2 regions of the Sporosarcina trichiuri genome follow, and region 2 is predicted to be linked to the other one. Evidence: riboswitches for the same ligand, from Rfam matches in the RefSeq annotation. Region 2 holds a riboswitch; the other holds the start of a gene.

Region 1 (5,645 bases), 130 kb from region 2:
ATCCAGCTCCAGCTCGGCCGGATAGTTCTCGATACAGTGGATACGGATCGGTTCAATTATCTATGTACGACCGTCTCTCCTTTCAACATCGCGAGCCTTAAGGACAAGCTGGCACTCGGCATGCACATCGCATCGCTGACCGTGAAATACGGAAACTTGACCCGTTATGTCATGCTGAAATACTTGGCTGGCGAACTCGAATTGGCTGATGACGACCCGGTCGATCTGCCGATGGAGGATACGCAGGCACAGCAGGAGATCCTGGGGGCAGGCTGGATCGGCACTGCCATCCATGAAGAGGGCGGTACATGGATGGTCCGATACCACAAGGAACGGAAATGATGCAGCAAAATCGGCTTAGCAGGCAGTAAAACGAAACGGACTTCCAGGAACCGGCCGGGTTCCTGGAAGTCCGTTTTTCATCACTTCTTCTTCCGATCATTCCTCGGAGCGGCGAGCTGTGCGATCTCCCGCGCCATTTCCTCCCGCATCCGGCTGGCTGAAAGTTTCTGTTTCTTAGGTGTCTGCGGCAGGGAAGCTGAATTCTTCCCGCTGGTTGTATGTTCGTCCCGTCCCATTCCGACCGCATCCTTTCTTCTTGGTGTCCCCGTTAGTATGGTCCGCCGGGGCGAATCGATACCGGCTGCATGCCCTGCAGCGGATAGACGGATACCGGTACATACTTCGGCGACTGTGGTGGCTCGATCCGGAACAAAGTAATACTTGTTACATGATGGGCGAGAGGAGTGAATTGTTCCTTCTCCACAGGCAGCGGCCGCTTGTCGATCGTCTTTTTTGCAATCGTCACGTGCGGTACGTAAGGATGGCGCAGAGGTTTTGCAAGCATCCCGTCAAGCCGGGACCCGGCCGACTCATAAAGACTCGTCAGCTGCTGATTCTGCTCTGTGGAAAGGGTGACAACACGGGGGCCGGACGGATTGCCGAAGAACGACAGGCCGTCGATCCTGATTGTGAATGGCGGTGTCTCGGCAGCCGCTGTCCTCAGGGCGTTTTCTGCACTGTGTTTCTCATCGTCCGTAAGAGCACCGAAAAAAATGAGTGTAATGTGATAATCGTTCCGATGGGGAATCACTTTGTAATGGGACGGAAAGTCGTAACGGCTGTTCAATTCACGGATGGTCCCAGCGATCAGGTCAAAAGGGATTGGGATTGCTGCGAAATAATGTGCCATTGGACGTCCTCCTTTGCAGTCAGTGTAGCAGACAGAACGCAAAGTATACATACGTGCGAACTGATTGGTACCTTTTTCCTTGGATGGTCTGTCGCGTTCTGCGGATACTACGTCTGAAAGTGACTACAAATGAAAAGAGGAGAGACCCATGGGCATTTTAAGCGGAAATCCAAAAGACGAACCGATGCATTACGGTGAAGTGATCGGCTGCTGGGCATATGTCGGTGCGAACAAAGGTCTGATCAGCTCTTATCAGGCATTTCTCAACCATGCAGGGGACGAGGACCTGAAAAAGCTCATCAAAGAAGCGATCGAGATGATGAAGGAGCAGGATTCCAAACTGGAAGACGTCCTGAAGGAGAACGGCATCATGCCGCCGCCGACCCTTCCCGAACGTCCGGTCTGCAACCCGGATGACATCCCTGCAGGCGCCAGATTCGTGGATCCGGAAATCAGCGCTGCCATCTCCATCAACGTCGGCCAGGCATTGGTCTCATGCAGCCAGGTGATGGGGCAGTGTCTGCGGGAGGATATCGCAGCCATGTTTGCAAAGTTCCTGCAGGACAAAATCATGTACGGTGCGAAACTGCTCAAGATGAACAAAGAAAAAGGCTGGGTCATCCCGCCGCCACTGCTGAAGACGGAACATACGGAATAATGCAGGGACATGCAAAAAGACAGACAATCCGGACTGCCGGACTTGCTGTCTTTTTGTGTTATGCCGTACATACTGAAGCCGGTCAGCTGACCAGGACATGAGCCGATGCTATACTGGAACTCGAAAAGGAGGAGACTGTCATGGAGAAATTAGTATCTGTTGAGCAATTTGAAGAACGTAAGCAAGGAGAGCGGACCGTGTTCCTGTTTTCCGCAGACTGGTGTCCGGACTGCCGTGTAATCGACCCATGGCTGCCGGGGATCGAAGCGGATTATCCCGAATATGAATTTGTGTATGTGGATCGTGATCAGTTCATCGATCTATGTGCTGAGCTCGATATCTTCGGAATTCCGAGTTTCGTCGTCTACAGCGAAGGCAGGGAAGCAGGCAGGTTCGTCAGCAAAGACCGCAAGACAAAAGAGGAGATTACTGCGTTCCTGGACAACCCGGGGCGAAAATCAGTATGACGGCTGCTGCCCGGAAGAGTCAACTTCCGGGCGGCAGCTTTTTTAGAATTTGTCATTTAGCTCGCCGAGCAGGAGCTGTGCGCCTTTCGGACTGACGTACATGCCGTTGGAAAGCCGGAAGTTGTCATCAGCGATCTCACCTGTGACCGCGCATGCTTCCCGGATCCTGTAGCTCCGCAGAATCAGCTGGTCGTCCTCTGTGAAGAATTCAAGCGGCTGTCCGATCGGGATATGCAGACTGGTCCTCAGTTCTTTCGGAAGCACGATTCTTCCAAGGTGATCCACTTTTCTAAGTATGCCTAAATTCTTCATTCCATGGCCCCCTTCAATTGCACTACAATTCTTCTATAATCATACATATTGAAAAACCGGAATGCAAAAAATTAGGGAAGTTTTTGTCGAATGGAATAGAAGCTGAACTGTTCCGAATTGGATGACTTCATCTTTGACGGCAAGTTGTTCGTCACGTCACCTGCTAAATTTGATAGAATAGTACAGTTAGCAGGAATGGAGGAATACCATGACATTTACGGAATTCAAGAAATCATCGCTGTTCGACTACATTCAAATCATTGCCGGTTCTGCGTTTGTCGGGCTGGCCTTCACCATATTCCTGCTCCCTGCGAGGATCGCGGCCGGCGGTGTTTCGGGGATCAGCACGATCGTGTATGAAATGTACGGGTTCAATCCGGCGTACGTCCAGTGGCTCATCAACCTGCCGCTGCTCATTCTCGGTCTTGTGCTGGTCGGCAAGGATTTCAGCTGGCGGACAATCGTCGGCACGATCGCCGTCCCGTTCTTCATCTTCCTGACGACGGGGATCGAGACGCCGATCCACAATCCGCTGCTCAGTTCGATCTATGGCGGTATCATGCTCGGTATCGGACTCGGGATTGTCTACCGCGGCAACGGGTCGACAGGCGGAACTGCCCTGATCGCCCAGATCCTGAAACGGTATACGAACTTCTCAAGCGGATTTGCGCAGCTCATCGTCGATGGTGTCGTTGTCATCGTCTCGGCATTCGTATTCGATCTGGAGCTTGCACTGTACGCACTCATGGCGATCTACGTGACGAGCAAAGTGATCGATTTCGTCCAGCTGCAAACGTCACCGACCAAACTGATCCTGATCATCACCGAGCAGGAGGAGACCGTACAGAAGCTGATCCGTGACGAACTGAACCGGGGTCTGACGAAAGTGAAGTCGCTCGGCGGCTATTCGAATGCTGAGAAGACGATCATCCTCTGTGTCGTCGAGCAGTCGGAAGCGATCTATTTCAAGAAAATTGTCCAGGAGGAGGAACCGTCTTCTTTCGTCATCTTCCTGAATGCCTCCGAAATATTGGGCAGAGGTTTCTCACGCGCCCAATTCGACGATTGAACAGCACTTCCGGGTGCAGAAGAAAACACTATACAAACAATTTAGAAATGGTATACTGGTCAGTAAATGAATATGCTTATCAAGAGAAGCTGAGGGAACTGGCCCTATGACGCTTCAGCAACCCCTGGATGATCCAGGAAGGTGCTACTTCCACAAGACTTTGTCTTGAGAGATAAGATGGACGTTACAGAACTCCCGCTATCTCTCAAGAGACTGGCGGGAGTTCTTTTGACTGGCTGGAATTGGAGTGGAACCATATGCCGATTACAATCCCCGAAGCACTGCCTGCAGGTGAGTTGCTGAAAGAAGAAAAGATCTTTGTCATGGAAGAGGGGCGTGCAACCACGCAGGACATCCGGCCGCTCCGGATACTCATCGTCAACCTGATGCCCCAGAAGGAGAAGACCGAGCTGCAGCTGCTGCGGCTTCTCGGAAATACACCTCTCCAGGTCAGCATCACATTTCTGAGGACGGAGTCATATATTTCGAAAAACGTGAGTGAAACGCATCTGGCCTCATTCTACAAGACGTTCCGCGAGGTGGAGAAGGAGCGTTTCGACGGCATGATCGTGACCGGCGCACCCGTCGAGCAGATGGAATTCGAAGAAGTGGACTACTGGTCTGAGATCCAGCAGATCCTTGACTGGGCAGAGACTCATGTGACATCGTCCATGCATATTTGCTGGGGTGCGCAGGCTGCACTGTACCATTATTACGGAATCGAAAAACAGCCGCTCAGCGCAAAGTGCTTCGGCATCTTCAGCCATACGCTGACAGATCCGACAGTGAGCCTTGCGAGAGGGTTCAATGACCAATTCCCCGCTCCGCATTCACGGCATACAGGAATTTCGGAGCAGGCACTGGCTGCTCATCGCGATTTGTCCGTACTGGCTGGATCTGAGGAAGCCGGTCCGTTCATCATCCTGTCGAACGACGGGAAGAATATCATGATCACAGGGCATCTGGAATATGATGCCTGCACGCTGAAGGAAGAGTATGACCGGGACATCGCCAAAGGGCTGGATATCGACATGCCGCTCCATTATTTCCCCAATGATGACCCGGACCAGACGCCGCTGAATACATGGCGCTCCCATACCCATCTCCTGTTCTCCAACTGGCTGAATTATTATGTCTATCAGCAGACGCCATATGACTGGTGCTGATGGATGGGCTGCATGGTTTGAACGATGCAGCCGCCTGTGCTATAATGAATGACAGTCAGTCAGTTCGAGGAGGGGTGCAAGTGAACAAACAGGAGACCATTCTCCAGTCGGCCATCCGGATGTTCACGGAAAAGGGCGTCGACAAGACGACCATTTCCGATATCGTCAAAGATGCCGGAGTCGCACAGGGAACGTTCTATCTGTACTATCCATCCAAATTGTCTTTGATGCCGGCAATCGCTGAAGTGATGGTGAAGGCTACATTGGATGAAGTCATCACAGCTGTCGATCCAGCAGTCTCTCTCCGTACCCAGCTCGCCCAATTCGTGGATGCGATCTTCCGGGTCAGCCGTGATCATCATGAAATCCAGGCGATGATCTATGCGGGTCTCGCTTCATCCGAGCATCTGCGGGAATGGGAAAGCGTCTATGCGCCTGTCTACGAATGGGTCAGCCGTCTCATCGAAACGGGCCGGGAGCATGGGGATTTCCGGACCGACAGCAGCCCCGACCAGCTTGCGAAGCTGATCATCGCATTGACGGAATCAGCAGCCGAACAGATCTATCTGTATGACGTGGAGACGGATCAGGAAAACCGTGCTGCAATCCAGAAAGAGGAAACGGTCAAGTTCCTGGCATACGCTCTCGGGCTGCCGGCGGACGATTGAAACAAGCGGCGCTCCATTCATCAGCGGAGCGCCGGACATTTATATTGAAGTGAATGACAGTCAGTCATTATGGGTGAGGAGCAGAAAATTATGCAAAAAGCTTGGTTCTATGT
Region 2 (5,645 bases):
CTCTTGCCGAAGGGCTGACACCGATACTGAAATTCCGCTCCTTCGCAGTCGCGGGTGTCCCGCCGGAAGTGATGGGGATCGGACCGGTCGCCGCAATCCCGAAAGCGCTGAAACTGGCAGGCCTGACGAAAGACGATATCGATGTATGGGAATTGAACGAAGCATTCGCCTCTCAGTCGCTGCAGGTCATCCGGGAACTCGGTCTCGATACCGACAAGGTGAACGTCAACGGCGGAGCGATCGCGCTCGGTCATCCGCTCGGTGCGACGGGTACGATCCTGACTGTCCGCATGATGAATGAACTGAAGCGTCAGAAGAAACAGTTCGGCGTCGTCACGATGTGCATTGGCGGCGGCATGGGCGCTGCAGGCGTGTTCGAATTACTATGACAACCTTATCCAATACATGAGGAGGAAAACGATATGAGTGAGACAACTACAAACGAGCTGGTAAAAGGCGGGGCGTTCCTGACGGAGGATATTACACCGGACCGTGTCTTCACACCGGAAGACTATACAGATGAGCAGAAGATGATCGCGAAGACGACAGAGGACTATGTGAAAAACGAAGTGCTGCCGGTCGTCGAGAAACTCGAGAACCATGAATTCGAGCATTCCGTCCGTCTGCTGAAGTCGGCTGGGGACCTCGGCCTTCTCGGCGCTGACGTACCGGAAGAATATGAGGGTCTCGGTCTCGACAAGATCTCCTCGGCACTCATTTCAGAGAAGATGGCCGTCGCGGGCGGCTTCTCGATCACGCACGGCGCCCATGTCGGAATCGGGACACTGCCGATCGTCCTGTTCGGGAACGAAGAGCAGAAGAAGAAGTATCTGCCGAACTCGGTTGCAGGTGACAAGATCTCTGCATATGCGCTGACGGAACCGGGCTCGGGGTCGGATGCGCTTGGTGCGAAGACGACTGCAAAGCTGAACGACGCCGGCACACACTATATTCTGAACGGTGAAAAGCAATGGATCACGAACGCAGGGTTCGCAGATGTTTTCGTCGTCTATGCGAAAGTGGATGGCGAGAAGTTCTCGGCGTTCATCGTCGAGCGTGAATTCCCGGGCGTGTCGGTCGGTGCGGAAGAGAAGAAGATGGGCATCAAGTCTTCCTCCACACGGACACTCATCCTGTCTGACGCGGAAGTGCCCGTCGAGAACCTGCTCGGCGAGATCGGCCGTGGCCATATTATCGCATTCAACATCCTCAACATCGGCCGCTACAAGCTCGGTGTCGGGACAGTGGGCGGCGCAAAGCGTGCACTCGAACTCGCGATTTCGTATGCGAACGAGCGCAAGCAGTTCAACACGCCGATTTCTTCGTTCAACTTGACGAAGGAGAAGATCGCAACGATGGCGGCACGTCTGTACGCGACGGAAAGCCTGATCTACCGCACAGTCGGTTATTTTGAACAGCGGCAGAGCCAGATGACGGCAGAGCAGCAGAAAGACGGGAAAGCGATCGCTGCAGCGATTGCCGAGTATGCGATCGAATGCTCCATCAACAAAGTCGTCGGATCGGAAACACTCGATTACATCGTCGACGAAGCGGTCCAGCTGCATGGCGGCTATGGCTACATGCAGGAATACGAAGTGGAGCGCGCCTACCGCGATTCACGCATCAACCGGATCTTCGAAGGTACGAATGAAATCAACCGGATGATCGTACCGGGCACGTTCATGAAGAAAGCATTGAAAGGCGAGCTGCCTCTGCTGCAGCAGGCCCAGGCCCTGCAGGAAGAGCTGCTTATGATGATGCCGGAAGAGCCCGGTGACGAGCCGCTCGCACAGGAGCGGATGCTCGTGAAGAACGCGAAGAAGATCGGTCTCCTTGCAGCCGGCCTTGCCGCGCAGCGTTTCGGCACGAAGCTGGAAGAAGAGCAGGAAGTGCTTGTCAACATCGCGGACATCGCGAACAACATCTTCGCCATGGAGTCGGCACTGCTGCGCGCGGAGAAGGCGGTCGATAAGAACGGTCCGGAAAAAGAGCGTCAGAAAGTCCTGTATACGGAAATCTTCTGCCAGGAAGCATTCGCCGCCATCGAGCGCGATGCGAAGGAAACCTTGTACGCCGCAGTGGACGGCGACAACCAGCGCATGATGGTGTCGGCATTGCGCAAACTGACCCGGTCCAACCCGTACAACATCATCGCGAAAAAGCGCGAAGCATCCGAGAAACTGATCGATGCTGCACGCTATGTCGTCTGATAAGGGATAGGCCTGATGAGCATCCAGACTGCCGCTCGGCAGTCTGGGTGTTTTTGCGGTACACTTATCACCATGGAGGTGACTGGAATGGACGTGACGTATTACGGATACCCGAAGTGCACGACATGTAAAAAGGCGGAGAAATGGCTGAAGGAGAACGACATTTCATATGCGGCTGCCAATATCGCGGAAGAGCCGCCATCCGCTGGTGAACTCAGGCAGATGGTGGAGACGTCGGGTCTGCCCCTCAAAAAGTTCTTCAATACGAGTGGCCAGAAGTACCGGGAACTCGGTCTGAAAGACAAACTCCCGGCAATGTCCGAGGATGAACAGCTGGCACTGCTTGCCTCAGAAGGCATGCTCATCAAGCGCCCGCTCGTGACGGACGGAGAGAAAACGACTGTCGGATTTGCGGAACAGACGTTTGAAGACACCTGGAAATCCTGAGTTCATTTCTTGTCTTTCACGGACGGCTGTGGCAATATGAAATTAGACATTTAATTTGATAGCTGGAGGGAAATGGAATGAGCACACCACAAGGTTTGAAGTACTCTGAAGAGCATGAATGGGTAAAAGAAGAAGACGGTAAATACCGGATCGGGATCACACATTTCGCACAATCCGAACTCGGCGATATCGTATTCGTGGAACTGCCGTCGGTCGGCGATGAATTGAAATCGGACGAGCCGTTCGGCAGCGTCGAATCCGTGAAGACAGTATCTGAACTGTATGCACCGATCACAGGCAAAGTCGTCGAAGTCAACGAAGACCTCGAAGACAGCCCGGAACTCGTCAACGAGTCTCCATACGAAGGCGCATGGATGGTCGTCGTGGAAGCGTCCAAGCCGGAAGAACTCGATGAGCTCATGTCGGCGGAAGACTACGACAAGATGACTGTCGGAGAATAACAGCAGCAAACAGACGCCGGGCAGCTCCGGCGTTTTTTCTTTTTGACCAGCATGTATCAGAAAGCGGGGAAGACGCCATATGGAACAATGGTCATACCGTGAATGGAAAGAGATTACGGAAAAGGAGGACCTGTGTGCATACTACTTATACACGCCTCTTTGCGGCACATGCGCGGTCGCTTCCAGGATCCTCTCCGTCGTGACCGAACTGAAACCTGATCTTGTCATCGGGAAGGCCGACTTGAATTATCAAGAACAAATCGCAGAAGATTATCAGGTGGAGAGTGTGCCCTGCCTGCTCATCCATCGTACCGGGCAGCCGGTGGAGAAAGTCTATGCCTTCCGGTCCGTCCAGAATATCCTCGAAAAACTCAGTTGACACCTGGGAACCCCTATGGTATAACTAGTAGCAACCAATTGAATAGCTGACTCTTATACAGAGTGGTGGAGGGAAGTGCCCTATGAAGCCCGGCAACCGTCAAATTTTTTGAAATGGTGCCAAGTCACACAAAGCGCATGCTTTGAAAGATGAGAGATCGGTTGAACGCACATAATTTTTCGCGTACACCTTTCTGTGAATCTGCAGAAAGGTGTTTTTGTTTTTATCCGCCAAGCGGACAGAACGACTTATTTGAATGAACGGTGAGGTGGAGCGGGATGATTCAACTAACGAATGTCAACAAGCGGTTCGGCACCGCGGCGTCTGGCATCAAAGCTGTCGATGACGTCACGCTGACGATCGAAGAAGGCCGTATTTACGGCATCATCGGATACAGCGGCGCCGGCAAGAGTACGCTGATCCGTCTGCTGAACGGATTGGAGCGGCCGACAGAGGGCTCTGTCGAAGTGAATGGCAGGCTCATGTCGTCGATCGGCGGAAAGGAACTGCGCACCGCCCGTCAGAAGGTGAGCATGATCTTCCAGCACTTCAATCTGCTCTGGTCACGCACCGTGAAAGAGAACATCACGTTCCCGCTCGAGATCGCCGGCGTCAAGAAAGCGGAGCGTGAACGGAAAGCGGCCGAGCTGATTGAGTTGGTCGGTCTCGGCGGAAGGGAGAATGCGTATCCGTCCCAGCTGTCGGGCGGCCAGAAACAGCGTGTCGGCATCGCCCGTGCACTTGCCAACGATCCGGAAGTCCTGCTGTGTGATGAAGCGACGTCCGCGTTGGATCCGGAGACGACAGATGCGATCCTCGATCTGCTGACGAGCATCAATGAGCGTCTCGGCCTGACAATCGTCCTGATCACACACGAAATGCACGTCATCCGCAAAATCTGCCATGAGGTGGCGGTGATGGAGCAGGGACGTGTCGTCGAAACAGGCGATGTGCTGGAAATCTTCCAGGCGCCGAAAGAGGCGATCACGAAACGGTTCGTGTCCCAGGTGACCGAGCCGGAAGACGCCAAGAAAGTCATGTCGCTCATGCGGGAGGATCATCCGGACGGCACACTCGTCAAGCTCGCGTTCGTCGGGGAACGGACCGAACAGCCGGTACTCGCCAGTCTGATCCGTGAATTCCCGATTGACGTCAGCATCCTGCAGGGCAACATTTCGCAGACACGCGGCGGCGCATATGGAACGCTGATCCTGCAGCTGACCGGTGAAGAAGCGGCCATCGGCAAAGCGATCGGATACTTAAATGAGCAGGGTGTCCAGACGGAGGTGTTCGGGAAATGATTGAAACGTATCTGCCTAACGTCGATTGGGCGAAAATGTGGGAAGCGACCGCCGAGACGCTCTATATGACGTCCGTTTCCACCGTCTTCACCTTCGTGCTCGGCCTTGCGCTCGGTATCCTATTATTCCTGACATCACCGGGTCATGTGTGGGCGAACCGCCTTGTGAACCTGCTCACAGGATCGATCGTCAATATTTTCCGCTCGATCCCGTTCATCATCCTGATCATCCTGCTGATTCCGTTCACGAAATACCTGATCGGGACGATCCGGGGGCCGATGGCGGCGATGCCGGCACTGATCATCGGTGCCGCGCCGTTCTACGGACGGATGGTGCTGATCGCTCTGCAGGAGATTGACAAAGGGGTGCTTGAAGCGGCCCGGTCAATGGGGGCGAAGACGTCCACCATCATCTTCAAAGTTCTGCTGCCTGAATCGATGCCCGCGCTCATCTCGGGCATCACGGTCACGGCGATTGCACTCGTCGGCTATACGGCGATGGCGGGCATCATCGGCGCAGGCGGACTCGGCACACTGGCCTTCCTGGACGGTTTCCAGAGGAGCCGCACCGACGTCACGCTCGTGTCCACGGTACTCATCCTCATCGTCGTCTTCATCCTCCAGTTCGCTGGGGACTGGGCAGTCAAAAAGCTCGACAAACGCTGATCCGGCATTACCAGGCATCACAGCCTGCATTATAAAAATACAGTAAAGGGAAGTGGAATGGATGAAAAAACTGTTGACAGGTATTTTACTCGCTGTGCTCGTTCTGGCACTGGCGGCTTGCGGTACGAAAGATGATAAGAACGGCAGCGCAGGCGGTTCAGACGAAGAATCAAAAACAATCA

What was found. Region 2 has a riboswitch for S-adenosylmethionine ahead of QWT68_RS01810 (methionine ABC transporter ATP-binding protein). Riboswitches for the same ligand answer to the same signal wherever they lie in the genome.
Region 1: another riboswitch for S-adenosylmethionine. It lies ahead of metA (homoserine O-acetyltransferase MetA); the one in region 2 lies ahead of QWT68_RS01810 (methionine ABC transporter ATP-binding protein).

What each region holds. Positions count from the first base shown of each region.
Region 1 is NZ_CP129119.1:436,533-442,177, forward strand. It holds gene QWT68_RS02505 (hypothetical protein) at 1-342, shown strand, start outside; gene QWT68_RS02510 (hypothetical protein) at 423-578, opposite strand; gene thpR (RNA 2',3'-cyclic phosphodiesterase) at 611-1,192, opposite strand; gene QWT68_RS02520 (DUF3231 family protein) at 1,341-1,850, shown strand; gene QWT68_RS02525 (thioredoxin family protein) at 1,991-2,317, shown strand; gene QWT68_RS02530 (AbrB/MazE/SpoVT family DNA-binding domain-containing protein) at 2,360-2,629, opposite strand; gene QWT68_RS02535 (YitT family protein) at 2,838-3,698, shown strand; SAM riboswitch class I at 3,772-3,877, shown strand; gene metA (homoserine O-acetyltransferase MetA) at 3,956-4,864, shown strand; gene QWT68_RS02545 (TetR/AcrR family transcriptional regulator) at 4,945-5,532, shown strand; gene QWT68_RS02550 (DMT family transporter) at 5,620-5,645, shown strand, end outside.
Region 2 is NZ_CP129119.1:311,277-316,921, forward strand. It holds gene QWT68_RS01785 (acetyl-CoA C-acetyltransferase) at 1-389, shown strand, start outside; gene QWT68_RS01790 (acyl-CoA dehydrogenase FadE) at 423-2,210, shown strand; gene QWT68_RS01795 (arsenate reductase family protein) at 2,298-2,657, shown strand; gene gcvH (glycine cleavage system protein GcvH) at 2,735-3,118, shown strand; gene QWT68_RS01805 (thioredoxin family protein) at 3,198-3,497, shown strand; SAM riboswitch class I at 3,548-3,653, shown strand; gene QWT68_RS01810 (methionine ABC transporter ATP-binding protein) at 3,776-4,798, shown strand; gene QWT68_RS01815 (methionine ABC transporter permease) at 4,795-5,463, shown strand; gene QWT68_RS01820 (MetQ/NlpA family ABC transporter substrate-binding protein) at 5,525-5,645, shown strand, end outside.